2 regions of the Kribbella jejuensis genome follow, and region 1 is predicted to be linked to the other one. Evidence: riboswitches for the same ligand, from Rfam matches in the RefSeq annotation. Region 1 holds a riboswitch; the other holds the start of a gene.

Evidence for each region. Region 1 has a riboswitch for FMN ahead of ribB (3,4-dihydroxy-2-butanone-4-phosphate synthase). Riboswitches for the same ligand answer to the same signal wherever they lie in the genome.
Region 2: another riboswitch for FMN. It lies ahead of ribD (bifunctional diaminohydroxyphosphoribosylaminopyrimidine deaminase/5-amino-6-(5-phosphoribosylamino)uracil reductase RibD); the one in region 1 lies ahead of ribB (3,4-dihydroxy-2-butanone-4-phosphate synthase).

Annotation. Positions count from the first base shown of each region.
Region 1 covers NZ_VFMM01000001.1:3,488,791-3,492,635, reverse strand. The annotation lists gene FB475_RS17290 (sugar-binding transcriptional regulator) at 1-19, opposite strand, end outside; gene FB475_RS17285 (apiosidase-like domain-containing protein) at 50-1,513, opposite strand; FMN riboswitch at 1,561-1,694, shown strand; gene ribB (3,4-dihydroxy-2-butanone-4-phosphate synthase) at 1,781-2,395, shown strand; gene FB475_RS17275 (transketolase family protein) at 2,379-3,347, opposite strand; gene FB475_RS17270 (transketolase) at 3,344-3,845, opposite strand, start outside.
Region 2 covers NZ_VFMM01000001.1:1,127,242-1,131,086, forward strand. The annotation lists gene pnuC (nicotinamide riboside transporter PnuC) at 1-319, opposite strand, end outside; gene FB475_RS05410 (riboflavin synthase) at 316-945, opposite strand; gene ribD (bifunctional diaminohydroxyphosphoribosylaminopyrimidine deaminase/5-amino-6-(5-phosphoribosylamino)uracil reductase RibD) at 946-1,956, opposite strand; FMN riboswitch at 2,160-2,290, opposite strand; gene FB475_RS36645 (helix-turn-helix domain-containing protein) at 2,411-3,226, shown strand; gene FB475_RS05430 (substrate-binding periplasmic protein) at 3,369-3,845, shown strand, end outside.

The DNA.
Region 1 (3,845 bases):
CCCCGCGGTTGCTGTTCACCGACACCCCTCTCACAACGATCAAACTGGACTATAGGCAGATGTAGACCCGCGGAGCGCCACCCGCGTCGGGCAATGGACTCTGCGGCGTGTCCCGTTTCCCGGTCGCCACCACCGAGCCGTCCCGCGGATCGACGATCGTGTACGCCAGCGGCACGGTGTCGTCGAACACCATCACCGGCCCGCCGTTCTCGCGGTAGACGATCAGGCCGCCGTCCTTCGTACTCAGTGCACGCCCGGAGATCACCCGGGTCCAGTCCGGCTCCATGTCGGTGGTCGGCAGGCCGGCCAGGATCTTGCCGAGCATGCCGACGTACGACGAACCCTCGAAGCTGAGCGCCTCGCGCCAGCCGGCGCCGGGCGCGAGGAAGAACTCGGAATGGCCCGGCTCCTCCGGATGCAAGCGCCACTGCCAGAGGCTCCCCGCGCCGTAGACGACACCCATTGTGCCGCCCGCGCACAGGTTGCTCCACGCTTCGTGGCCTTGCCACCATCCCTCGGCGACGCCGGTGCGGCCGGTGTGTTCGTACGTCGGTTCGCCGTTGGCGACGGCTTTCACCGGGTGGTTCCGCCACATGTCGGCGACGCGCTCGGGGACGTGCTCGCCGGTGTGACCGGTCTGGCACCACTGGAAGTCGAGCCAGTCCGCGTCCTGGTGGGCGGCCGGGCGGATGTGCGGGCGGTAATGGATGCCGGTCGGCTGGTTGTAGCAGTCGGTTGCGTGTACTTCGGCGCCGCCGGCCGCGATCTGCGGCTCGGTACCGGCGCCGTCCGCTCCGACCAGGTAGATCGCCGGCTGAGCGCCGTACCGGGCGACGAGGTAGCGGCAGTAGGCGGCGTACTCCTCGCTCGGTACGACGGCGCCGGCAACGTCGAGGCCCTTCCAACCGAACCCGTGGAAGACGGGCTGCAGCACCGGGACGATCCCGTGCGCGACGAGGATCCGCAGCAACTCGTCGAGGTACTGGAAGTACTCGAAGTTCAGCTCGTTGAGGTGGCCGTCGGACAGATCCTCGAAGGCCACCCCGAACCCCTCGTCCTGCGTACGGTCCCGCGGGCCGACCGCTCGCATGTCCGGTTGCACCGACATCAGCAGGACAGCATTGAAGCCCTTGGCCTGCCGGTCGGCGGCGTACTCGCGTACTTGCTCCGGGGTCGCACGCCACGGCAGCGCCCAGGCGGTATCGGCCACCAACACCGCCGGCGTCCCGTCCGCATGCACCAGACTCCGCCCACCAGGAGACATCCGCCAGAACCCATGCACGTAGAACGGATTGCCCTCCCCCTCACCCACCGCCCCCACCTCGAACTCCCCCGACGCATCCCCATCCACCCACCCCCACCGCCCGGCAACGGGCGCGGCAAACCGCACCTTCCGCGCGGCGCCGTCGTAGAACGTGGGGCGCCGGAGGCGGAGCCCGGTTTCGTGCTCGAAGTCGACCCAGTCGGAGCTCGCCGGTAGCTCGATCTCATGCCAGACGGGTGAGATGGACATGACACTCCTGAAAGGCTCGTTGACGTTAAGCTGAGGACGGAAAGAACACACGTGCTCTGGGGTCGGTGAAATTCCGAGCCGGCGGTGACAGTCCGCGACCCGTGACTTCGTGAGAAGAAGCGGTTGACCTGGTGGAACTCCAGGACCGACGGTGAAAGTCCGGATGGGAAGACGCACGTGGCAACCGCACGCCTCCGAAACAGCAGGCGTGGGTTTGTCGTTGCCCCCGGAGTGCTCACGATGTGCACCGCCGAGAGGACAACGAAGATGAACACATTGACCAGCCTGGACACCATCGAACGCGCCGTCGCCGAGCTCGCCGCCGGTCGACCTGTGGTGGTAGTCGATGACGAGGATCGGGAGAACGAAGGCGACCTGACGTTCGCCGCGTCCCTCGCCACTCCCGAGCTGATGGCCCTGCTCGTCCGCCACACGAGCGGGTACGTCTGCGCGCCCGCGGCGGCCGTGGTGCTGGACCGGCTCGAGCTGCCGCTGATGGTGCCGGACAACCAGGACAGCCTGCGTACGGCGTACACCGTCTCCGTCGACGCAGCGACCGGCGTCGGCACCGGCATCTCCGCCGCGGATCGGGCACGGACGGTCCGCGTACTGGCCGATCCCTCGGCGCAGTGCACGGACCTGGTCCGGCCCGGTCACATCCTGCCGTTGCGCGCCGTCGACGGCGGCGTCCGGCAGCGCCCCGGCCATACCGAGGCCACGGTCGAGCTCGTCCGGCTGGCCGGCCTGCCGCCGGTCGGCGTGATCGGCGAGCTGATGAACGACGACGGCACGCTGATGACCGGTCCGGACCTGCGCGCGTTCGCGGACGCTCACGGCTTCGCCATGGTCTCGATCGCCGACCTGGTCAGCTACCTGTCCTGACCAGCTCGCGGGCGGCGTCGGCGATGCCGTCGGCGGACAGCCCGTACCGGTCCAGCAGGTAGCCGGCCGACCCCGTGGGGGCGAACTCGGGAAATCCCAGGATGGTCACCCGGGCCGGATGCTGCTGTACGACGGTCTCGGCCACCGCGCCGCCGAGACCACCGGCGGCGACCGCTTCCTCCGCGGTCACGATGCCGGCCGTCTCCCGCGCCGCCGCGACCACTGCTTCGGTGTCCAACGGCTTCACGGTCGGCATGGACAGCACCCGCGCGGAGATCCCTTCCGCGGCGAGCTGTTCGGCGGCGGCCAACGCCCGCCACAGCACGGTCCCGTTGCTGATCAGTGTCACGTCGTTGCCCTCGCGGACCGTGATCGCCTTGCCCAGCTCGAACGAGTAGTCGTCGGCGTACACCTTCGGCACACTCATCCGGCTGACCCGGATGAACACCGGCCCGTCCACCGCGGCCGCCCAGCGCAGCGCGGCGGCGGTCTCGATCGGGTCGGCCGGCACGATCACGGTCATGTTCGCGATCGCCCGCAGCCAGGCGATGTCCTCGATCGAGTGGTGCGTCGGCCCGAGTTCGCCGTACGCGACACCGGGGCTCATCCCGCAAAGCTTCACGTTGGTGTTCGAGTACGCCACGTCGGCCTTGATCTGTTCGAGCGCACGAGCGGTGAGGAAGCAGGACGCCGCCGAGACGAACGGGATCCGGCCGCCATTGGCCAGCCCGGACGCGACGCCGACCATGTCCTGCTCGGCGATGCCGACGTTGATCAGCCGGTCCGGGAACGCCTTGCGGAAGCTGTTCAGCTTGCTCGATCCGACCGAGTCGTTGACCACGCCAACGATCCGGTGATCGGCCTCGGCGAGCTGGGCGAGCGTCTCGACATACGCGTCCCGGCAGTCGTAGCGCGGCTGGTCCGCGATCGAACGGGTCTCGAGGACGGTCATTTCAGCTCCTTCAGGGCCTGCTCGAACTCAGCGGCATCGGGGACGCGGTGGTGCCAGGCGACGTTGTTGCTCATGAACGAGATCGGGTGCCCCTTGTGCGTGTGCGCGATCACGAACGTCGGCTTGCCCGGGCGGAACGGGACCGCGGACAGGACGTCGAGCAGCTCGCCGTGGTCGTGACCGTTCACCTCGACCACCGCGAACCCGAACGCGGCCGCCTTGTCCGGCAGCGGGTCGAGGTCGTTGGTCTCCTTGGTGGTCGCGCCCTGCTGCAGCCGGTTCCGGTCGACGATCACGGTCAGCCGGTCCAGCTGGTACTGCGAGGCCGCCATCATCGCCTCCCAGTTCGAGCCCTCCTGCAGCTCGCCGTCCCCGACCAGCACGTAGGTACGGCGCAACGAGACGTCGAGCTTCGCCGACAGCGCGTGCCCGACCGCGACCGGGAGGCCGTGACCGAGCGGGCCGGTGTTCGCTTCGACGCCGGCGACCTTGTTCCGG
Region 2 (3,845 bases), 2.4 Mb from region 1:
GCTGGACCGCGGCGGTCGCACCGTGATGACGGGTCTGGTACCAGCGGTACCACCCGTACAGGCTGATCAGTGCGAAGAACACCTGCCGGCCGGCCTGGCCCCAGAGGTCCTTGTCCTGCGGGGTGTCGAAGATGCCGCCGACGAAGACCGTGAACAGCAGCACGTTGCCGACGATGCCGACCGGCCACGCCGCGACCAGGCGGCGCATCCCGAACAGCGCGCTGGCCAGGCCGAACACGTTGCCGACGATCTCCCGCACCAGTACCGGCGAGCCGGCGATCGTGACCTGCGAGGTCAGCAGCCAGTTGATCGGGTTCACTTGTTGCCTCCAGCAACAGAAGAGGGGATGGCGCCCGCGGTCAGCAGGCGTTCGACGTACTTCGCGATCACATCGACTTCCAGATTCACCGTGTCGCCGACCTGGTTCGATCCGAGCACGGTCAGCTCCAGCGTCGTCGGGATCAGGCTGACCCCGAACGTGCCGGTGTCGTCGTCCACGTCGGTGACCGTCAGCGACACCCCGTCGATGGCGATCGATCCCTTCTCGGCGACGTACTTCAGGATCTCCGGCGAGGTCGCGATCCGGACGTCCTCCCAGCGCTCGCCGGGCGTCCGCGAGGCGATCGTGCCGGTACCGTCGACGTGGCCCTGGACGATGTGCCCGCCGAGCCGTTCGTGCGCGGCGACCGCGCGTTCGAGGTTGACCGGCGAGCCCTTCTCGAGGCCGCCCAAGCTGGTGCGCTGCAGCGTCTCGCGCATCACGTCCGCGGTGAACACGCCGCCGCCGTAGTCCACCACCGTGAGGCAACAGCCGTTGACCGCGATCGACGCGCCGTGTGCCGCGTCCTCGGTGACCCGCGGCCCGCGGACGGTAAGCCGCGCGGCGTCCCCGTCGAGGTCCAGGGACTCGACCGTGCCGAGTTCTTCGATGATGCCGGTGAACATCTACTTTCCTCCCAGAGGAACCAGGGTCAACCGGACGTCGTTCCCGAGCCGGGTGACGTCCGCTAGCTTGAACCGCCGCAGGTGGTCGATCGATTCCGCGCCGAGGTCGCCGACCGCCGCGAACCCTGAACCGAGGACGGCCGGGGCGACGTACGCGACGATCTGGTCGACCAGGCCGGCGCGCAGGAACGCGGCCGCGAGCGTCGGGCCGCCTTCGAGCCACAGGTGCCGGATCTGCCGGTCGTCGAGCTGCCGGAGCACCTCGGCGGGATCGTGGGTCGGCAGCAGTAGCGTCTCAGCTCGGTCGTTGCGGACCCGCGCGGCCGCCGGGACCTCGCGGTCGCCGACCACCACACGTAACGGCTGCCGCGGCGCCGGTACGTCGTTCTCGTCCCGGACCGTGAGTTCGGGGTCGTCGTCGAGCACGGTCTGCGTACCGACGGCGATCGCGTCGCACTCGGCGCGCTTGCGGTGGACGTCGGCGCGCGCGATCGGGCCGGTGATCCACTTGCTCGTCCGGTCCGGCGCCGCGGACCGCCCGTCCAGCGTGGTCGCGAACTTCCAGGTGACGAACGGGCGCCCGACCCGGACGCTGTGCAGCCACACGTGGTTGACGGCTTCCGCCTCGGACTGCAGCAGGCCCTGTACAACCTCGATGTTCTTGCTGCGCAGCTTCTCCGCGCCACCGGAGGCCGTCCTGTTCGGATCGGGTACGGCGTACACCACGCGCGCGACGCCCGCCTCGATCAGCGCGTCCGCGCACGGCCCGGTGCGGCCGGTGTGATTACAAGGCTCCAGCGTCACGTACGCCGTACCGCCGCGGGCGCGGGCACCGGCCATCCGGAGCGCCTCGACCTCCGCATGCGGGCCGCCGGCAACGGCATGGAACCCTTCGCCGACCGGATGGCCGTCGCTCGCGGTGATCACACAACCCACGACCGGGTTGGGATGGGTACTGCCGATGCCACGTGCGGCCAGCTCGACGGCACGCCGCATCCAGGCGGCATCCATCGGCGACACGTCGTTCACTGCTCGGGCCCCTCGTCGTCACGGACGCGCTGCCGGGGCTTCGCTCGGCACATCTGCTCCGCCGCCGTCGCCGGAACCACCTGGGTCCCAACGCCAGGTCCGTCACCGGACCCCTCGCCGCCGCGGTCCCGCAGGCCTCACAGCCCACGCTCCGCGCCGCCGGGCGCCAGAGCACACCCGCCGACCGCGTGCGCCTCCCATCCGGACTTTCACCGTCGGTCCCGGAATTCCACCAGGTCAACCGCTTCTTCTTGCGAAGTCGCGGGTCGCGGACTGTCACCGCCGGCTCGGAATTACACCGACCCCGGAGCACGCGAGTGGGTTTCACTCGTGCCTCAAGTATGCCTCGTCCCGCAACCTCCACCACGACCCAGGTCACATCGTGGCCGCGGCGTTTGCTATTGCAAAATCATCTTTGCAGTTGCAAAGTACGCGTATGGAACAGAGCGCGCAGAACGTGCGGCAGCAGGTCGAACTGTACGGCGAACCGCTGGGCGAGGTGGTACGCCGGGTCACCGCGGCGCTCGGACTGACCCAAGGTGGGCTCGCGCAGGTGATCGGACTGTCGGCGCCGATGCTCTCGCAACTGGTCAGCGCCCAACGCGTGAAGATCGGCAACCCCGCCGTGGTAGCACGCCTGCGAGCCGCCTCAGAACTCGCCGACCTGGCCATCGCCGGCGGAATCGACCCAACCGACGTCCCCGCCGAACTGAACACCATCCGCTCCACCACCACCGCCTACCCCACCCCAACCACCCACACCCACCCCACCCGAGCCAACCACTCAACCCCACCACCCGACCCGTGGCCGACCGCACCTTCCGAAAGCTCGCCGGCCGTACCCTCAGACATGGCGCGGGCACCCGGGTTGGCCGCCGGAGTCGGGTCGTCGGTCGGTCGGGGGGCGACTGTTCGGGCCAAGCTCTCGCCGGGGTCCGGGGCGGCCGCTCAACCGCAGCAGCCGGTCGCACCGTGGTCGTCTGATCAGCCGGATCTGTCGGCTGCTACCTGGCCGATCGGCCAACCGAACCCGTCGGCCACACCTTGGGCGACCGTTTCGGGCGAGCTTCCGGCGCGTGTCGTCGTTCGGGAGATCCAGGATCTGTTCCGGGCGGTCGCGTCGGCCGAGGAGATCCAGCGGGCGGCCGCGGCAGCGGCAGAGGAATCACCGGCAGTCGCCGAGCTATTACTTGCCTACGGCACCGGCCGGACCGCGGACGCACTCGCGCACTATGACGAGCATCACGGCTGACCACCCCTGATATACCACAAGCCAACTGCACTTTGAGCGCCGTCTCACGCCTTGTCGCGACGGAATGCGAAGTCCCCGGCCTGGTGTTGGGTTGCGATGGCAGGGCCGATCGTCCTGCGTCCATTCAGGTGAGGAGACAGTTGTGCGTGCGTTTCGGCGGGTTGTCGCAGTGGTCGGGGCGATCACCTTGGCGGCCGCGATGGTTGCCTGCGGCAGCGATCAGAAGGATGCCAGATCCGGCCCCGACCTGGGCCTGATCAAGCCCGGAACACTGAGGATCGGCACGCTCACCGACGCGCCACCGAACGTGTACGTGAAGGACGGCAAGTTCACCGGATTCGACAACGACCTGATCACCGCGGTCGCGGCCAAGCTGAACCTGAAGCCCGAGTTCGTCGGCACCGACTTCTCGGCACTGCTCTCGCAGGTCAACGGCGGTCAGTTCGACCTCGGCAGCTCGTCGATCACGATCACCGAGGCCCGCAAGAAGACCGTTGCGTTCAGCAACGGATACGACTTCGGCTACCTCGGTCTGAACACCACGAAGAACTCCGGCATCACGAGCTTCGACCAGCTCTCCGGCAAGCGGGTCGTGGTGGTCCAGGGCACCGTCCAGGAC